Regions from separate parts of the Mycoplana sp. ABR4_002 genome, predicted to be linked through region 2. Evidence: riboswitches for the same ligand, from Rfam matches in the RefSeq annotation. Region 2 holds a riboswitch; the other holds the start of a gene.
The links. Region 2 has a riboswitch for thiamine pyrophosphate ahead of thiB (thiamine ABC transporter substrate binding subunit). Riboswitches for the same ligand answer to the same signal wherever they lie in the genome.
Positions count from the first base shown of each region.

Region 1: linked by a shared signal. The riboswitch ahead of thiC (phosphomethylpyrimidine synthase ThiC) and the one ahead of thiB (thiamine ABC transporter substrate binding subunit) in region 2 are both predicted to bind thiamine pyrophosphate.

Region 1 covers NZ_JBSWVO010000002.1:118,217-126,862, reverse strand. Annotated here, with positions in the region: gene ACXAGF_RS20860 (FAD-binding oxidoreductase) at 1-383, shown strand, start outside; gene ACXAGF_RS20855 (vanadium-dependent haloperoxidase) at 632-2,272, shown strand; gene ACXAGF_RS20850 (hydroxymethylpyrimidine/phosphomethylpyrimidine kinase) at 2,260-3,066, opposite strand; gene ACXAGF_RS20845 (thiamine phosphate synthase) at 3,063-3,668, opposite strand; gene ACXAGF_RS20840 (thiazole synthase) at 3,665-4,438, opposite strand; gene thiS (sulfur carrier protein ThiS) at 4,440-4,637, opposite strand; gene thiO (glycine oxidase ThiO) at 4,634-5,608, opposite strand; gene thiC (phosphomethylpyrimidine synthase ThiC) at 5,610-7,436, opposite strand; TPP riboswitch at 7,528-7,668, opposite strand; gene ACXAGF_RS20820 (GntR family transcriptional regulator) at 7,822-8,490, shown strand.
Region 2 covers NZ_JBSWVO010000001.1:3,838,421-3,847,066, reverse strand. Annotated here, with positions in the region: gene ACXAGF_RS18335 (mechanosensitive ion channel family protein) at 1-1,391, opposite strand, end outside; gene ACXAGF_RS18330 (M48 family metalloprotease) at 1,555-3,060, opposite strand; gene ACXAGF_RS18325 (thiamine ABC transporter ATP-binding protein) at 3,344-4,084, opposite strand; gene thiP (thiamine/thiamine pyrophosphate ABC transporter permease) at 4,077-5,693, opposite strand; gene thiB (thiamine ABC transporter substrate binding subunit) at 5,777-6,787, opposite strand; TPP riboswitch at 6,827-6,940, opposite strand; gene ACXAGF_RS18310 (thiamine diphosphokinase) at 7,048-7,710, shown strand; gene ACXAGF_RS18305 (ABC-F family ATP-binding cassette domain-containing protein) at 7,714-8,646, shown strand, end outside.

The DNA of each region.
Region 1 (8,646 bases), on a different contig from region 2:
AGTCGATCAAGGCGTCACCTTCAAGGGCGTCATTCGCCCTGGGTGTTGTCCTGCCTCCGTCAGACGGCACCCCCCTGCCCGATACTGCGTTCTCGATGGTTGAGTCGACGTTCAGCTGCATCTACGCGGTCTGGGAGAACCCGGCCGAAGACGGCAGCAATCTCGCATGGTTGCGAGGGGCAAGCGCCGCCGTGGCCCCGGTCAGCACCGGGCATTATCTCGGCGAGGCCGACCTCGACCTTGCCGGTCGTTCGCGCAACTCCTTTTCCCCTGCCGCCTGGTCTCGGCTGGCGACTGTGCGGGCCAAATATGATCCATCAGGCCTGTTCTATCGCCCGGACCAGCAGAGCCGTTCGGACCGCTCTGGACGTCCGGCCGCGTAGCACGGGGGAACGAGGCAGAACGAGCGGGCCGCCGGGTCCCGATCCCTGCCAGGAGCTCGCGCGGTCCTCCCGGCCGCGCGGTCGCTTTCCTGATGGGCACCGCCGCTGGCAGGAGATTCCGCCTGTCGCTCGGCCGAATACAATTTAAAGACGCTTTTTTTGTTTATAAACTTTTTAGTTGCATTCGCTTCGAATTGGGGATTAACTGGGTCCGAACATGACAGCGTATCAGGTCGCAGGAGGGTGCGATGGCATTCGAGTACGCGGAGTATTTTCACAAAGGACTTCCACATAATCGCGATGGCAGCGTCGACGTTGCGGCCTTCAAGGACCTCGTTCGCGCGTGCGGGCAGGACAATCATGTGCCGGATCCCGGCTTGCGGTTTGAGGCCGTCAAGATTGGGGGGGACGTGCTGGCCAACCCGCTGGCGGGCTTTGGAAGCGGTGATCTCGGGCCAATGGACTTCAGCCAGGTGAAGCTGCGGGAGGCCCCGCCAATCAGTTCAAAATTGATCGCCGCGGAGGCCGTCGAGCTCTGCTGGATGGCGTTGTTGCGCGATCTGCCCTTCTCGGCGTGGCATGCAGACGCCGATGTCGGCAGGGCGGCCGCCGAGATCGACACGTACGTGGCCGCCGCCGAGCGGTGGCAAACGGCCCGGAAATGGGGGATGACCCGCCGGATCGGCGGTGACTTTCCAGACGCGCGCATCAGCCCGGCAAACATCTTCCGCGGAACGGCTCCGGGCGAGGACGTCGGCCCTTACCTGTCCCAGTTCTGGTGGAAGCCGACGCCCTACGGGACACAGACCATCCCGGCGGAATTTCTCGTTTACAAGGAAGGGAAGGACTATCTTGAAACATTCGACGACTGGCTGAACGCACAAAGAACCGGGTTGGGGGCGCCAAATGCGATGTACCCGAACGGCCCTGACTACGGCACGTCAAACCGGGTCCATGATCACCAACAGCCTGGAAATTTCGTTCGTCGCCTGCAAACCATGCGCGACCTTGCCTCGTTCGTTCACCGTGACGCCCTTCACCAGGCCTACTTCAACGCCGCGCTTCAACTGCTGCACAGCGGAAAGACGGTGCGCAAATCGGCGCTCGACCCTTACAACAGGGCGCTGAACCCACACGCCTACAGGAAAATGCGTGGGTTCGGCACATTCGGCGCCCCCCACCTGTTGTCGCTCGTCTCGGAGGTGGCCTCGCGTGCGCTCCGGCTCCAATGGTTCCAGAAGTGGCGCATTCACCGGCGCCTGAGGCCGGAGGCCTTTATGGGGCTGGCCCACATCCAGGAACTCGGCGTGGCCGGCACGACCCACAACCAGAGCATTCAAGCCTCGCTGTTCAAGGCCGAATGCGTGCAGCGGCTGAAGGGCAGGAACGGCACGATTCTCCTGCCGATGGCCTACGAGAGCGGCTGCCCGATGCATCCGGCCTACGGTGCCGGCCATGCCACCGTCGCGGGGGCCTGCGTGACGATTCTCAAGGCCTGGTTCCACGAGATGGATGAATTCCCCGATCCGATGAACGAGGATGGCTCGGCTTACCATGGGCGCCTGACGGTGCGGGGTGAACTCAACAAGCTGGCAAGCAACGTCGCCATGGGCCGGAGCATGGGCGGCGTCCATTTCAGAAGCGACAACATGCGCTCGCTGAAGATGGGCGAAATCCTGGCGACGGTGATGCTCGGCAACCTGCTTACCCACGTGGCCGAGCGGCAGAGGGGCCGGCCGCCGAAGTTCGGTTACGAGAATTTCGACGGCGACAAGGTCACCATCGAGGTCGGCCCGAAATTCCGGCCACAGGTGCGGGTCGGCAAGGTTCTGTCGGACGCATATGCGGAATGTTTCGATCCGCACTCGACCAAGCCCTATGTCGTCTGACCCGGTCCGGGCGCGGCAGGCGGGCCGCCTCGTTGCCCCTCCCCGCCTGCGGCGATCGAAAAGCCGTCTGCCATGTAGGCCTTTGCCGCGGCGAGCGCCGCTATCGTATCCTGCCCCATGGTCAGATTGGCGGCAATCGCGCTCGCCAGCATGCAGCCGGTGCCGCGCAGGACGGCGTGACGTCGCTCGCCGATGAACTTGCGTGGCGGTTCCCCCCTGACGTAGAGCGTGTCGATGGACTGGGGACCATGCGCATGCCCGCCCTTTACCAGCACGTTGCCGCAACCCAGTGCCAGCAGGATCGCGGCCTGGCGCGCCACTTCCTCGTTCCGCTCTGTCTGGTCGCGGCCCGATAGGGCCGCGAGTTCAGGCAGGTTCGGCGTCACAAGATGGGTGGCCGGCAGGAGCACCTGCTTCAGGTGCTCGACGCCCGGCGCCGACAGCAGGCGGGCGCCCGAGGTGCTGGCGATCACGGGATCCAGGACGACCGGCACGGACGGATGTGCCGCAAGCGTCTCGGAAATCGCTTCGACCGTTTCAGCGGTTGCCATCATCCCGATCTTGATCGCCCCGATCGGATCTGCGGCCAGCGCCGCGCGCATCTGCGCCGCGACCAGCCGCGCGGACACGGGCTCTACGGCCACGACCCCGCCATGCGTCTGTGCCGTGATTGCCGTGACGGCCAGCGAAGCGCCGACGCCGAAATGGGCCAGCGTGGCGATGTCCCGGGCAATGCCGGCGCCGCCAGAGGAGTCCGAGCCCGCCACGACCAGCACCCGCGGCCGCATGTTCATCGCCATTTTGCGGTGGCCCCGATCCATTCGCGCGTACGCGCCTGCGGATCGTCATGGCGGGTGATGTCGGTGACGACGGCCGCGCTGTCGCAGCCATGCGCAAACACACCCTCCAGCCGCTCGACGGTGAGCCCGCCGATCGCCACCAGCGGCAGCGGTGCGATCCTTTCCTTCCACTGCCGCAGCTTCTCCAGCCCCTGCGGCTTCCACTTCATCTGTTTCAGGATGGTCGGATAGACCGGCCCCAGCGCGACATAGTCGGGTTGGGCGGCGAGCGCGGTTTCCAGCTCCGCGTCGTCATGGGTCGAAAGCCCCAGCTTCAGCCCGGCCGCGCGGATTGCGGCGAGATCGGCGGCCTGCAGATCCTCCTGACCGAGATGGACGAAATCGCATCCTTCCTCGATGGCGATCCGCCAATAGTCGTTGACGATGAGCTGGCAGCCATGCGCCGCGCAGATCGTCTTCGCCTGGCGGATCTCGGCGCGCAGTTCTTGCTCCGGCCTGTCCTTTACGCGCAGTTGCACCTGCTTCACCCCGAGCGGCCCGAGCCGCTCGATCCATGCGGCGCTGTCGACGATCAAATAGAAGGGGTCGAGCTTCATGCGAACACGGCCTTTCCGATGACCGGGGTGGAGGGGACGGCCATGTCGCGCGGTTCGAGCATGCCGGCGCGGTGGGCCGTATTGCCGGCTTCGATCGCCTTGGCGAACGCATCCGCCATCGCGACCGGATCGCCGGCACCGGCGACCGCGGTGTTGAGCAACACGGCATCGAAGCCGAGTTCCATCACCGTCGCCGCGTGCGAGGGACGCCCGATACCGGCATCGACAATCAGCGGCACGTCGGGGAAATGTCCGCGCATTGCCCGGAGGGCCGTGATGTTCAGTGGCCCGGCAGCGCTGCCGATCGGCGCGCACCAGGGCATCAGCACCTTGCAGCCGGCCTCCAGCAGTTTTTCAGCGACGACAAGATCATCCGTCGTGTACGGAAAGACCTCGAAGCCCTCGGCGATCAGGATACGCGCCGCCTCGACGAGCGCGAAGACATCCGGCTGCAGCGTGTCGTGGTGGCCGATCACCTCCAGCTTGATCCAGTTCGTCTGAAAGACCTCGCGCGCCATCTTTGCCGTCAGCACCGCCTCGGGGACGCTGTGGCAGCCCGCCGTATTGGGCAGAACCCGCACGCCGAGTTCGCGGATGATTTCGAAGAAGGCGCCGCCCGTCTTGCCGCCGGCGGTCTCCCGCCGCAACGAGACGGTGACGACCGCGGTCTTCGATCGCCGGGTGGCTTCAGCGAGAATCGCCGGGGAGGGGTAGCGGGCCGTGCCGAGCAGCAGGCGCGACGAGATCGTGGTGCCGTACAATTCGAGCATGTCAGCCTCCTTGCATCGGCGACAGGATCTCGATCCGGTCGCTGTCGTTGAGCGTCCAGGTTGCGCGCTCCTCGCGATGAACGAGCTCGCCATTGACGGCCGTTGCCAGCCAGTCGCCCTCGTATTCCAGCAGCGCCAGCAGCTCGGAAAGCGTCGCGGGTGCGAGCTCCCGGGTCTCGCCGTTGATGGTCAGTCTCATGGGAAATTCCTCTCTTTCGGCTGTTCGGCGAACACGGCCTCGGTCGCCTCGCGCGCCATGGCGGGTGCCAGCAGGAAGCCGTGGCGGTAGAGGCCGTTGATGGTGATGGTCCTTCCCGCGTTGACGACGCGCGGGAAGTTGTCGGCGAAGGCGGGGCGAACCCCCGTTCCGGTCTCGGCAATCGCCGCCTCCGCGAAGGCCGGGTGCAGCGTATAGGCCGCGTTCAGCAGCTCCATCAGCGAGCGTGCCGTGATCGGTCCGTCGTTGTCGGCCTCGATCATCGTCGCCCCGACCATGAAGAGCCCGTCGCCGCGCGGCACGATATAGACGGGTATGCGCGGATGCAGCAGACGGACGGGTCGGGCAAGCTCGATCTCGGCACTTCTCAGATAGAGCATCTCGCCGCGCACCCCGCGCAGCCCCGGAAGATCGGCAAGGCGCGCCGCCCCCGTGCAGTCGAGGATGCGGTCGAATGCGTTCTCCGCCTGCGCCTTTTCGACAAATCGCACGCCGGCCGCCACGAGCTTCGTCCGGAGGGCCGTCAGCGCGCGGCGGGGGTCCAGATGCGCCTCGCCCGGGAAGAGCAGGGCCTGCCGGAACCGACCCTCAAGGGCGGGCTCCAGCGCCGCAATCTCCGTTTCCCCGAGCCATTCGTAGCCCGAGGTGCGGGAAGCAAAACGCCTCAGTTCGACCGCATCGCGCGGCGGCGCGACGACCAGCGTTCCCCTGCGCTGAACTTCGCCGGGAAGTGCTGTATCCCACCAATCGGCCGCGTCGCGGCCTCTCAGTAGCACCATTTCTTCTGCGCTCTCGCGCTCGCACCAGGGCGCGAGCATGCCCCCTGCAAACCAGGAGGCAGCGTGGCCGAAGCCCGGCCGCGGGTCGACGACCGCTACCTCCGCCCCGCGCGCGGCAAGCTCATGGGCCGCAGTGAGGCCGGCGACGCCGGCCCCCTTGACGAGAATGCGCATGTCACTCGCCTGCCTGCCGGCCGTCATCGAGCGGCATATAGAGATCCCCGCCCTCGCGATACTTCGCGGCCATGGCCTCCAGCCCCTCCTTCTGCGCCTCGGCGCGAATATCGTGCGAGATCCGCATCGAGCAGAATTTCGGGCCGCACATGGAGCAGAAATGCGCGACCTTGTGCGCCTCTTTCGGCAGCGTCTCGTCGTGGAAGGACCGCGCTGTCTCCGGATCGAGCGAGAGGTTGAACTGGTCCTCCCAACGGAACTCGAAACGGGCACGCGACAGCGCGTCGTCGCGCACCTGCGCGGCCGGGTGCCCCTTGGCAAGGTCGGCGGCGTGGGCGGCGATCTTGTAGGTGATGACGCCCACCTTCACGTCGTTGCGATCCGGCAGGCCGAGGTGTTCCTTCGGCGTGACGTAGCAGAGCATGGCCGTGCCGAACCAGCCGATCATCGCCGCGCCGATGCCGGAAGTGATGTGGTCATAGCCCGGCGCAATGTCCGTCGTCAGCGGCCCGAGCGTATAGAAGGGCGCTTCGCCGCAGACCTTCAGCTGCTTGTCCATGTTCTCCTTGATCTTGTGCATCGGCACATGGCCGGGGCCTTCGATCATCACCTGGCAGTCCTTGGCCCAGGCGATCTTCGTCAGTTCGCCCAGCGTCTCCAGTTCGGCGAATTGCGCGGCGTCGTTGGCATCCGCGATGGAGCCGGGGCGCAGGCCGTCGCCAAGCGAGAAGGAGACATCATAGGCGCGGCATATGTCGCAGATCTCCTCGAAATGCTCGTAGAGGAAGCTTTCCTTGTGGTGATGCAGACACCACTTGGCCATGATCGAGCCGCCGCGCGAGACGATGCCGGTCACGCGGCTGACGGTGAGCGGGATGTAGTGGAGCCGCACGCCGGCATGGATGGTGAAGTAGTCGACGCCCTGTTCGGCCTGCTCGATCAGCGTGTCGCGGTAGACTTCCCAGGTCAGGTCTTCGGCGATGCCGCCGACCTTCTCCAGCGCCTGGTAGAGCGGCACCGTGCCGACCGGGACCGGTGCGTTCCGGATGATCCATTCGCGGATGTTGTGGATGTTGCGACCCGTCGAAAGGTCCATGATCGTGTCTGCCCCCCAGCGGGTCGCCCACACCATCTTCTCCACTTCCTCGGCCATCGAGGAGGTGACGGCGGAATTGCCGATATTGGCGTTGATCTTCACCAGGAAGTTCCGGCCGATGATCATCGGTTCGCTTTCCGGGTGGTTGATGTTGGCCGGGATGATGGCGCGACCCGCGGCAACCTCCTGTCGGACGAACTCGGCGGTCACGTGGTCGGGGATGTGGGCGCCAAAGCTTTCGCCGTCGCGGACAAGGGCCTCCCTGGCGGCCTTGCGGCCGATATTCTCGCGAATGGCGATGAACTCCATCTCCGGGGTGATGATCCCGGCGCGGGCATAGGCGAGCTGGGTCACCGCCTTGCCGTCCCTGGCACGCAGCGGCCGGTTGCGGATCGGGAATTCCGGCGTCAGCCGGTCGCCGGTCACAAAGCCGTTGTCCTCGGGCCTAACATGGCGGCCGTCATAAGCCTCGGCGTCGCCGCGGGCGATGATCCATGACCGGCGCAGTTGCGGCAGGCCGGCCTCGATCGAGACCGCATGCGACGGGTCCGTATAGGGACCGGAAGAATCGTAGACCATGACCGGTGGCTCGCCCGAGGTCGGGTGCAGGGCGATCTCGCGCATCGGCACGCGGATCTCGGGGTGGATCTCGCCGGGGACATGAATTTTCGTCGAGGCCGGGAGCGGCCCTGTGGTGACGGTCGGTGTTGGGGTCTTGGCGGCAATGTTCATCGTGAGGCTCCAAGTGTTAAGTTTGGAGACCCAGTCCTTGAGCCGGAATGATGGAAAGACGCCGATACGCAATCCGGGCGGATTTCGAATCTCTTCAGCGCTTGCACCGTCCCTACGCCAGTATGAACTGGATCAGGTTCAACGGGTCACTGCGCTGCTTGAGGGACGGCATCGGCCGCCATTCGCGCCAGCAGAATCTCAGCCCCTTGTCGGGACCCCCCTGGTGAATGAGGCTAGATAAGCGGATAGGCGGGCCCCGGTCAAGGCATGCCGGGCCGTAGATCACGGACCGCGGTTGACATCGCCGCCGGGCACATTCCAATGCGCACTGGGAATCGATGGCGGACAGTAGCCAAAACGCAACGCGTGGAATTATCTATAAAACATGACCGCAGCGAACGACGATACCATTGCCAGCCGCATCAGCCGCGTCCTCGCCGACCGCATCGTCACCGGCGAACTCGCCCCGGGGATGAAACTGCGGCAGGATCACTTTGCCGCGGAATTCGGTGCGAGCCACGTACCGGTGCGCGAGGCCTTCCGCAGGCTTGAGGCACAGGGGCTGGTCGTCAGCGAACCGCGGCGCGGGGTCCGTGTCGCCTCGTTCGATCTGGCGGCGGTGCGCGAGGTGGCGCAGATGCGGGCAGCGCTCGAAGTCCTCGCGCTCAGGCATGCCGCACCGCATTTGACCCCGTCCCTGCTGGACGCGGCCGAGGAGGCGACCGTCGCCGGCGACAATTCACGCGACGTCCGCTCGTGGGAGGACGCGAACCGGCGCTTTCACCGGCTGATCCTCACCCCGTGCGACATGCCGCGACTGCTCGCCGCGATCGACGACCTGCACGCCGCCAGCGCCCGCTTCCTGTTCGCCACCTGGCGTTCCGAATGGGAAGTCCGGACCGATCACGACCACCGCGCGATCCTGTCTTTCCTGCGCCAGGGGCGAACGGAGAACGCGGTGACGGTTCTTGAACGCCATGTACAGTGGATCGGGCAAAGGCCGGTCCGCAGCGCCTCCGGCACCACCCGCGACGGCTTCGCGATCGTCGGCTAGATAAACTCAACTAGGGTCGTTTCCCGCGCACGCACCACGCCTCAAGGTCGAGGGACCCTCCTTGCCTTCTACCCTAGGGCGCTTGCGTTCGCATGCCTTAAAGTAATTTATAGATAATATTGAGTCTCTATCGATAACGAGCATAATTGGAGGGCG
Region 2 (8,646 bases):
ATTTCGGCGAGGATCATCATCACCACGACGCAAAGAACCACCACCGCAAGCGCATTGCGGAAGATCGGCAGCAGCGTGCGCATGCGGGCGCGCCTCGCCTTCTCGTCCGGCGTCTGCGCCGCCTCGCCTTCCGCGGGCGCCAGCTTGCCGTCGATATAGGTCTTGGCCAGCTGCCAGGCGAGATCGGCCAGAAGCAGGATGATCACACTCTTGAACAGGCCATTAACGATAAACTGGATGACAGCGTTCTCCCGCGTCACAATGTTAGGATTGTAGTTCCAGACCAGCGCCAGCCAGCCGACCGCGAGCAGGATGACGATTGCACGCACACCCCGGACGAGCAGGACCATTCGCAGCGTGCTGGTGTTCTCCTCGCTCCAGCGAGCAAGCGCGAAGGCCTTGGTCAGCCGGTCCGTCGCTGCGAGGATCTTCGGCAGGACGATCGCGTAGATGCCAAGCCACAGTAGTCCGGCAAGGTTCATGCACCACAGCAGCCATAGTCCGGTCAGATACGCGGTTGCCAAGGCATTCGTCGCCCGGCTCGGCGGATTGCCCGACCGGTCCAAGGGCCGGTGCCAGACGGTCTCGACGGCAATGAGCAAGAGCAGCAAGGAAAAGGCGTAGGTGATCGCCGCGCGCACGTCGGCATCGACGCCGAGCGGCCGGGCCATGGCCCAGATGGCGAAGCCGAAGGCGAGCACCGCCCCGAAGATGCGGATGCGGTTGTAGTGGAAATGGGTTGTCCCGCCTACGTCCATCGCCAGGCGGCAGAGCCCGAGTGCCAGGCGATAGCCGATCACGGCCAGCAGGGAGTAGAGCACCACGGCGCGCAACAGCGGCGGCCAATGAAAGATCAGGAAAACCAGTCCCGACACCGCCGTGAACACCAGAAGAGGGCCGAACTCGGCGTAGGCGCGCGTCAGGATGGGGCTCTCGAATTCGGCCTTGCGCACCTTCGTCCGGAAGAGCCATTCGGCAGCAACGCCGACGGCGATGATGCCGAGCAGAATCACGATGGCGGGTGCAAATCCGTTAGACCGCACCTCGGCCTTCGCTCGGCCTGCCGCCGCCGCGATTTCGGATGGAACCTTCGGAATGGCCGCGCCGATCGCCTGGACGCGCCGGCGGGCCTGCGCCTCGATGTCCTCCACGGCGAGGGTCGCCTCCTTCTCGACTTCCGCGGGGGCAATAGAACGGCTCTGGAGCCAGGTCCTGATCTCCGGGTCGTCGAGCAGTTTCATCAACTCGGCGAGCTTGTCGGGGGGAGGCGCCGCCGTCGTGACCGGGGGCGATGCGGCCCCGGCCGGAGACTGGGCCATTGCCGCCGGCGCAGCGAAAGTCGACAGGGCGCCGACGAACAGCAGAAAAAGGAATGCGGGAAATTTCGACATCTTACCCCAGCGTGTATGTCTTGCGGAACCCACGGAATGTCATCCCGCCTGCAGATGCATGCTAACGGTAGTGTTTAACTAGCATTTTCGCGCGCGCGCCGGAAGATGGCCCGCACGGCTCGTGGCGGGCGGGCGGGCGCCGCGGTCTTCGCCGCGCCGTCTGCTACTCGGTAATGATCTTGACCTTGTCGCCGGCCTTGATCGTGCTGGTCGGTGTCAGCGCATTGATCAGGCGGAAGAGGTCGAGCTTGCGATCGGTGCCCATCATGCGCCCGGCGAGCGAAGCCACGGTGTCGCCGGCGCGCGCCGTCACGACACGCACACGCAGCGGCTTGAGCGAGGCGACTTCCTGCGACGTCAGCTGCCGGAACGAGGCCTTGAGCGTGTCGGCGGTCGGTTCCAGGGCCGCCGAGCCCTGCGGCACGGCAGTCAGGAAGCGATAGATCTGGTCGCCGTTGCGCACGACGGTGACATCGAACTCCCAGCGGTCGGCGGCGGCCCGGGCCGTCGCGGCCTCGAGCCCGTTGACCGTGATCGGACGGATCGTTTCCGTCTTCAGGCCGGTGACCCAGCCGCTCGAGATATAGTTGACCAGGCTCTGGCGCTGCTTGTCGGCGACGCCATCGAACCGGATGGCGATGTCGCCGGGGCCGGTCGCGAGAACGGCATCCGCCTTGTTGTCGATCTGGAAGCCTGCTGGCACGTCGAAGCGGATGCCGAGCTTGCCGTGCAGGAAGGTCTGGCCGCGGACATAGCCCTCCTCCGGGCTGTCGCCGTAGAGCAGACCGTCGATGCCGGCGAGATAGTAGCTGCGACCGCGATCGCCGACCGTGCCCTCGGCGCCGAAGGCGCGGGCGTGGCGCCGGGCCAGTTCGACGCGCTGCGGCGCGTTCGGGTGGCTCGACAGAAAGTCGAGGCTCTGGTCTGCTTCCGGATCGACCGCGCTGAACTGACCGTAGGCGGCCATGGAGTCGAGGAAGCGCGCCGCGGCATAGGGGTCGTAGCCGGCCTCGCCGAGCATCCGCACGCCGATCACGTCGGCCTGCAGTTCCTGGTTGCGCGAGAAGGCGGCGAGCCGCAGCTTGCCGCGGGCGAGCGCCTGCTTGCCGGCGATGTTGCTGGACAGCACCTCGGCGACGACGCGGCTGGCAATCACCTCCGCCTCTTCCTTCTTCTGGCGCTCGATGCCGTGGTTCGCCGTGACGTGCGCCATCTCATGCGACAGGACGGCGGCAACCTCGGAGGCGTCGTTGGCAAGGGCCAGCAGGCCGCGGGTGACATACAGATAGCCGCCGGGCAGGGCGAAGGCGTTGATCGCCGGCGAGTTGAGGATGGTGATCCGGTAGGACTGGTTCGGGTTCTCCGACACGGCCGTCAGGGCGCCGGCGATGCGCGCAACCAGACGCTCGGTCTTGGCGTCCTTGTATTCGCCGCCGTAGCTGGCGACGATGCGCGGATGCTCGCGCGCACCGACGGCGGCACGCGGATCGTTCTTCTGGACCTCGGCGACGATCTGCGGATTGGAGGAGGGAGCTACGGTCGGCTCGTAGGTCTGCTCCAGAGCCTGGCAGGAGACCAGCAAGCCGGCGAGCGCGAGCGTCGCTGCGATGCGCGCGCCAACCGACTCACGTTTCCTGCCGCCATCCGCATGCCGACCCTTGCCCAGCATTCGCAACATGCCCTTCGCAGTCCCCATACACCCGCCCGGAATTGACCCGAAGCGTCGACGTTCGAACGGTGATCGATCGACGACGACGAGCCCCCATTTGTTCCGATTGCGCGTGCGGCCATTCGATACATCGCGCCTAACCCGATCAGTTCGGCCCGGCCACTTTGCCGAGAGATAGACGCACCGCCCCCTGCCGACAACTCCCGATTCCAGAATCGGTTTTAGATGTGGCTCCGGTGACACAGCGTAACGTCCAAAATATGGCAGTGCGGGATAAATGCCATTATCTATCAATGCCAAGGAAGTCGTCCAGCGCGGGGATGCCGCGTTGGTCGAGAAAATCCCTGAGCGGCGCCATCACGGCGATCCTGCCCTCGTCGAGGAACATCGCCTGGTCGGCGAGCCGACGCACGTCTTCGAGCTGGTGGCTGATGAAAAGCAGGGTGATGCCCGTGTCGGCGCGCAGGCCCGCCAGCAGGTCCGCCATCTCGGCGCGCATGGCCGGATCGAGTGCGGCGAAGGGCTCATCGAGCAAAAGGATCGGCCGCCGGCGAACAAGCGCGCGGGCCAGGGCTACCCTCTGGCGTTCCCCGCCCGAAAGGGGCGCGGGCATGCGCGGCCCGTAGCCGCCGAGACCGACGCGGTCTAGTGCCTGGTCGACTTGCCGATGCTGGGCCGGGCCGAGCCGGAGCGACGGGTCGATCCCGAGACCCACGTTCTGCGCCACGGTCAGGTGGACAAAGAGATTGTTCTCCTGGAACACGATCGAGACCGGGCGCGCCGCCGGCTCGCGCCCCTGCATGTCCTTTCCGAAGATCTCCACCGTTCCGGAGCGAACCGGCTGGAAGCCGGCGATGACGTTGAACAGGGTCGACTTTCCCGCCCCTGACGGCCCGGTCACGGCGAGGCTTGCGCCCTGCGGGATGCGGCAGTCGAAGACGATCCGCTTTTGCGCGAACTGCACGGTGGCCGCGACGAGGCGAATGGCCGCAACATCCGCGCTCGGGCCGGACGGCTCAGACATGGTCTTCCCTTGCGTTCTTCTCCGCTGCGGTTGCGGGCAGCGTCAGCAACAGGCAGACGAGACCCAGCAGCAGCGCGATACCGGCCGCATCGGCGGTGCGATAGCTTCCCATGCGGCTGAACAGCAGCCAGGGCAGTGTAACAAATCCTTCCGCGCCGAAGATGGCGATGGCGCTGAGATCGCCGAGCGAGAGCGCCATGGCGAAGGCGAAGCCCGTCAGCAGCGGTCGTTTCAATGCCGGCCCGTCGACCCACCGCAGCCGGCGCCATCCGGTGACGCCGAGGCTGACCGAGAGCCGGCCGGTTCGGGCGAGATGCGTTCGATAGGCCGGCGCCAGCACGCGCACGACGAAGGGCAGTGCCATCAGGGCATTGATGACGACGACGACATAGGGGGCGAGACGTCCGGTGGCCCCGATCGGGCGCAGCATCAAGAACCAGCCGGTCGCGACCACGACCGGCGGGACAAGCAGGATCAGCGAACTGGCCGCCTGCAGGCCGGTCGCCAGGTATCGGGTCGGCGCCCCCGTTGCTCCGGACTGCACCAGTCTCGGCACGGCAATGGCCGGCATCGCCACTGCAAGGCAGAGCATGGCCGAGCTTGCGGCGATCGCAAGGCTGGTCAAAAGGGCCCGGTGCAGCAGCGGGTCGCCGGCGAGACGGACGAGATCGGCGGATAGTCCCGCGGTCAGGACGGCGGCAAGCGGCGCGGCCGTGAACAGCGTGAAGGCGGCGATCACCAGCGTGTCTGCCACCCGCCCCTGCCGTGTGTCGAAGCGTCGGACGGCGCGACCGGTCGTCGGGGCCTCGTCGGCGGGCGTTCCCAGCATCTGCAACAACGCCAGCAGCGTGCCGGTGACGATGATCTGCAGCGCCGACAGGATGACGGCGCGCGCCGGGTCGAAGTCGAAGCGGAGCGCCTGGTAGATCGCGACCTCGATCGTCGAGGCGCCGGGTCCGCCCCCCAGCGTGAGCACGACGGTGAAGCTGGTGGCACAAAGCATGAAGACGAGGCCGGCGATCCCCGGCAGGATGCCGCGGATGGCCGGCCATTCGAGCAGGCGGAACACCGCGCGCGGACGCATGCCGAGATTGGCGGCGGTGAGCCAGTACTCGGCCGGGATGCGCTCCAGGCCGGCAAGCAGCAGACGCGCGGCGAGCGGCAGGTTGAAGAAGACATGGGCGATGAGAATGCCTGCAAGCCCATACACGCTGACCGGATTGTCGAGTCCGGTCAGGGCCAACATCTCGTTGACAATGCCACGCCGGCCCCAGACCTCGATGATGCCGAGCGCGGCCACCAGCGCCGGCAGCCCGAGGGGCAGCACCGACAGTCGGATGATCCAGGCCCGGCCGGGAAACTCTCGGCGGCGGGCCAGTGCCCGGGCGACCGGGACCGCGAGCGCCACTGCCAGCAGCGTCGACAGGCCCGCCTGCAGCAGCGTGAACCTGGCGACCCGGAACAGATAGGCGTCGAACAGGGCGCCGCCGGCGCCGGCCTCGGCGTTCAGCAGCAGCACAGCGGTCGCAAGTCCGGCGAACAGCACGATGAAGCCGAAGGCCAGAGCTCCGGCGCCCCTGATCGCTGTGCTTTCGCTCGCGGTGTACATGCCGGGAGCCGCCTCCGTTGTTGCGCTTCCCGCCGCTCCGGAGCCGGGGGTCAGGCCCCGACCTGCGCAGGCGGGGACAATGCCTAGTTGGCGCTCATCGCCGCCAGCCACTCGTCGATCCAGGCCTTGCGCTTGGCCGCCACCTCGCCCGAGGGGAGCAGGAACGTGTTCCCGGGCTTGACCAGCCTGTCGAAGGCGGCCGGCAGCGGTTCTTTGGTGGCGCCGACCGGCATCATCCAGTTGGTCTCCGGAATGATCGACTGGAAGTCGGGTCCGGTCATGAAGGTGAGGAACCGCCGGGCCAGTTCCGGATCATCCGACGTTTTGGTCATGCCGGCGACCTCGATCTGGACGTAGTGCCCCTCGGAGAACGCTGCCGCCTGGTAGCGATCGGTGTCCTCCGCCACCATGTGGTAGGCCGGCGAGGTCGTGTAGGAGAGCACCATCGGCGCCTCGCCCTTGGTGAAGAGACCGTAGGCCTCGGACCAGCCGGGGGTAACGGTGAGCACGCGGTCCTTCAGCTTCGCCCAGGCCTCGCCGGCCTTGTCGCCGTAGACGGCCTTGACCCAGAGCAGGAGGCCGAGGCCCGGCGTCGAGGTGCGGGGATCCTGGACAACGATCTTCTCGTCGGGATCGCCCTCGACCAGATCCTTCAGGCTGCCCGGCGGAACCTTCAGCGCCGCTGTGTCGTAGACCACGGCGAAGTGGCCGTAGTCGTAAGGCAGGAAGGTGTCGTCGGAAAAGCCGCCGGGAACGGTGAGCCCCTGCGGCGAAAGCTGATGCGGCACGAACAGACCGGTCGCCTTGGCCTCGGCGACGAGATTGGTGTCGAGGCCGAGGACGACATCGGCGCTGGTGCCTTCGCCTTCCAGCTTCAGCCGGGTCAGCAACTCGACGCCGTCGGCGACGCCGATCCATTCGACCTTGCAGCCGCAGGTCTCCTCGAAGGCGGCCGCCACCTTGGCGCCGGGCCCCCATTCGGTGACGAAGCTCTCGTAGGTGTAGACGGTCAGCGTCTTGTCCGCAGCAGCCGCGGGGGTGGCGATGAACGCCGCGGCGAGCAGCGACAGGGTGGAAAGCCTTGTGTTGCGCATCTGCGCCTCCTTAATCGATCCATGAAGGGGAATAGGGCGCTGGATGTGCCGTCTAATCCCTCCGCCGGTACAAACCGGATCAGGTTCCGCGGGTTGGCATAGCCTCTCAGCCTTCGGCGGATCGCGCGATCCAAGGCACCCCGTTAGAGCAGGGCAAGCATTAATCCGGCAGCGCGATGCTTGCAAGCGTCTTGCGCCACCGGCCGTTCGCAGCGAAAGCCGTTTCCATTCCCCCAAGACATGCGTTAGACGGTGCACCCATGACCAACACCGGCGCCGACCATTCCTTTCTTGTCCTGCTCGGGGGAACCCTCGAACCGACGCCACGGTTCCTGGCGGCGATCGCCGGTGCCCGCTGCATCGCCGCCGACGGCGGAATACGCCACGCGGCGATGCTCGGCCTGACGCCCGAGGTCTGGGTCGGCGACTTCGACTCCAGTTCGGCGGAAGAGTTCGAGACCTGGGCGCATGTCCCGCGCGAACCCTATCCGGCCGCCAAGAACGCCACCGATGGCGAGATCGCCGTTTCGGCCGCTCTGCAACGTGGTGCGCGCAGGCTCATCCTCGCCGGGGGGCTGGGCGGCGAGCGCAGCGACCACGCGCTCATGCACCTGTTGCATGCCATGGCGCTGAAGGAGAACGGCCTGGACGTCGTCCTCACCTCGGGAGCGGAGGAGGCCTGGCCGCTGCAGGCCGGGAGCGCCACCATCGACCTGCCGCCGGGCAGTCTCTTTTCCGTCCTCGGGCTGACCGCACTTTCCGGCCTGTCGATCGCGAATGTGCGCTATCCGCTTGAAGGGTTCGAGGTGCCGTTCGGCTCCTCGCGCACCGTCTCCAACGTGGCCCTCGGCCCCGTCACCCTCACCCTCGCCTCCGGCCGCGCCGTCATGCTGGCCCGGCCCTATGATCATTCAGGAGCCTGACCGTTGGCACCGCCCATCCTCAAACTCGACGACACGTTCCTGAGCTTCGGCGGCACGCCGCTGCTCGCCGGCGCGAACCTCCAGGTGGAGCCGGGCGACCGCATCTGCCTTGTCGGCCGCAACGGCTCGGGCAAGTCGACGCTGCTCAAGATCGCTGCCGGCATGGTCGAGCCGCAGTCCGGGGCGATTTTCCGCCATCCGTCCGCCACCATCCGCTATCTCGAGCAGGCGCCCGACTTCGAGGGCTATGCCACGGTGTCCGCCTATACCGAAGCCGGGCTCGGCCCGGGTGACGACCCCTATCGCGTCGCCTACCTTCTTTCCCATCTCGGGCTGACCGGCGAAGAGGATCCGACGACGCTGTCGGGGGGCGAGGCTCGCCGCGCGGCGCTCGCCCGCGTGCTGGCGCCGGAGCCCGACATCCTGCTTCTCGACGAGCCGACCAACCATCTCGACCTGCCGACGATCGAATGGCTGGAGGAGGAACTGGTCAAGAGCCGATCGGCGCTGGTCGTCATCTCGCACGACCGCCGCTTCCTCGAGAAGGTCTCCAATGCCACCGTCTGGCTCGACCGCGGCGCTTCGCGTCGGCTCGACCGCGGATTTGCCCATTTCGAGGCCTGGCGCGACCAGGTGCTGGAAGCGGAGGAACTGGAGCAGCACAAGCTCGGCAAGGCGATCGAGCGCGAGGAACACTGGCTGCGCTATGGCGTGACGGCCCGGCGCAAGCGCAACATGCGCCGGCTCGGCGAGTTGCAGGACATGCGGGCGCGCCATCGCGGTCACAAGGGGCCGCAGGGCACGGTGCAAGCGACGGCATCCGATGCCCAGGAATCGGGCAAGCTGGTGATCGAAGCCGACAAGGTCAGCAAGCGCTATGGCGAGCGCACCATCGTCGCTCCGTTCTCGCTGCGGGTCCATCGCGGCGACTGCATC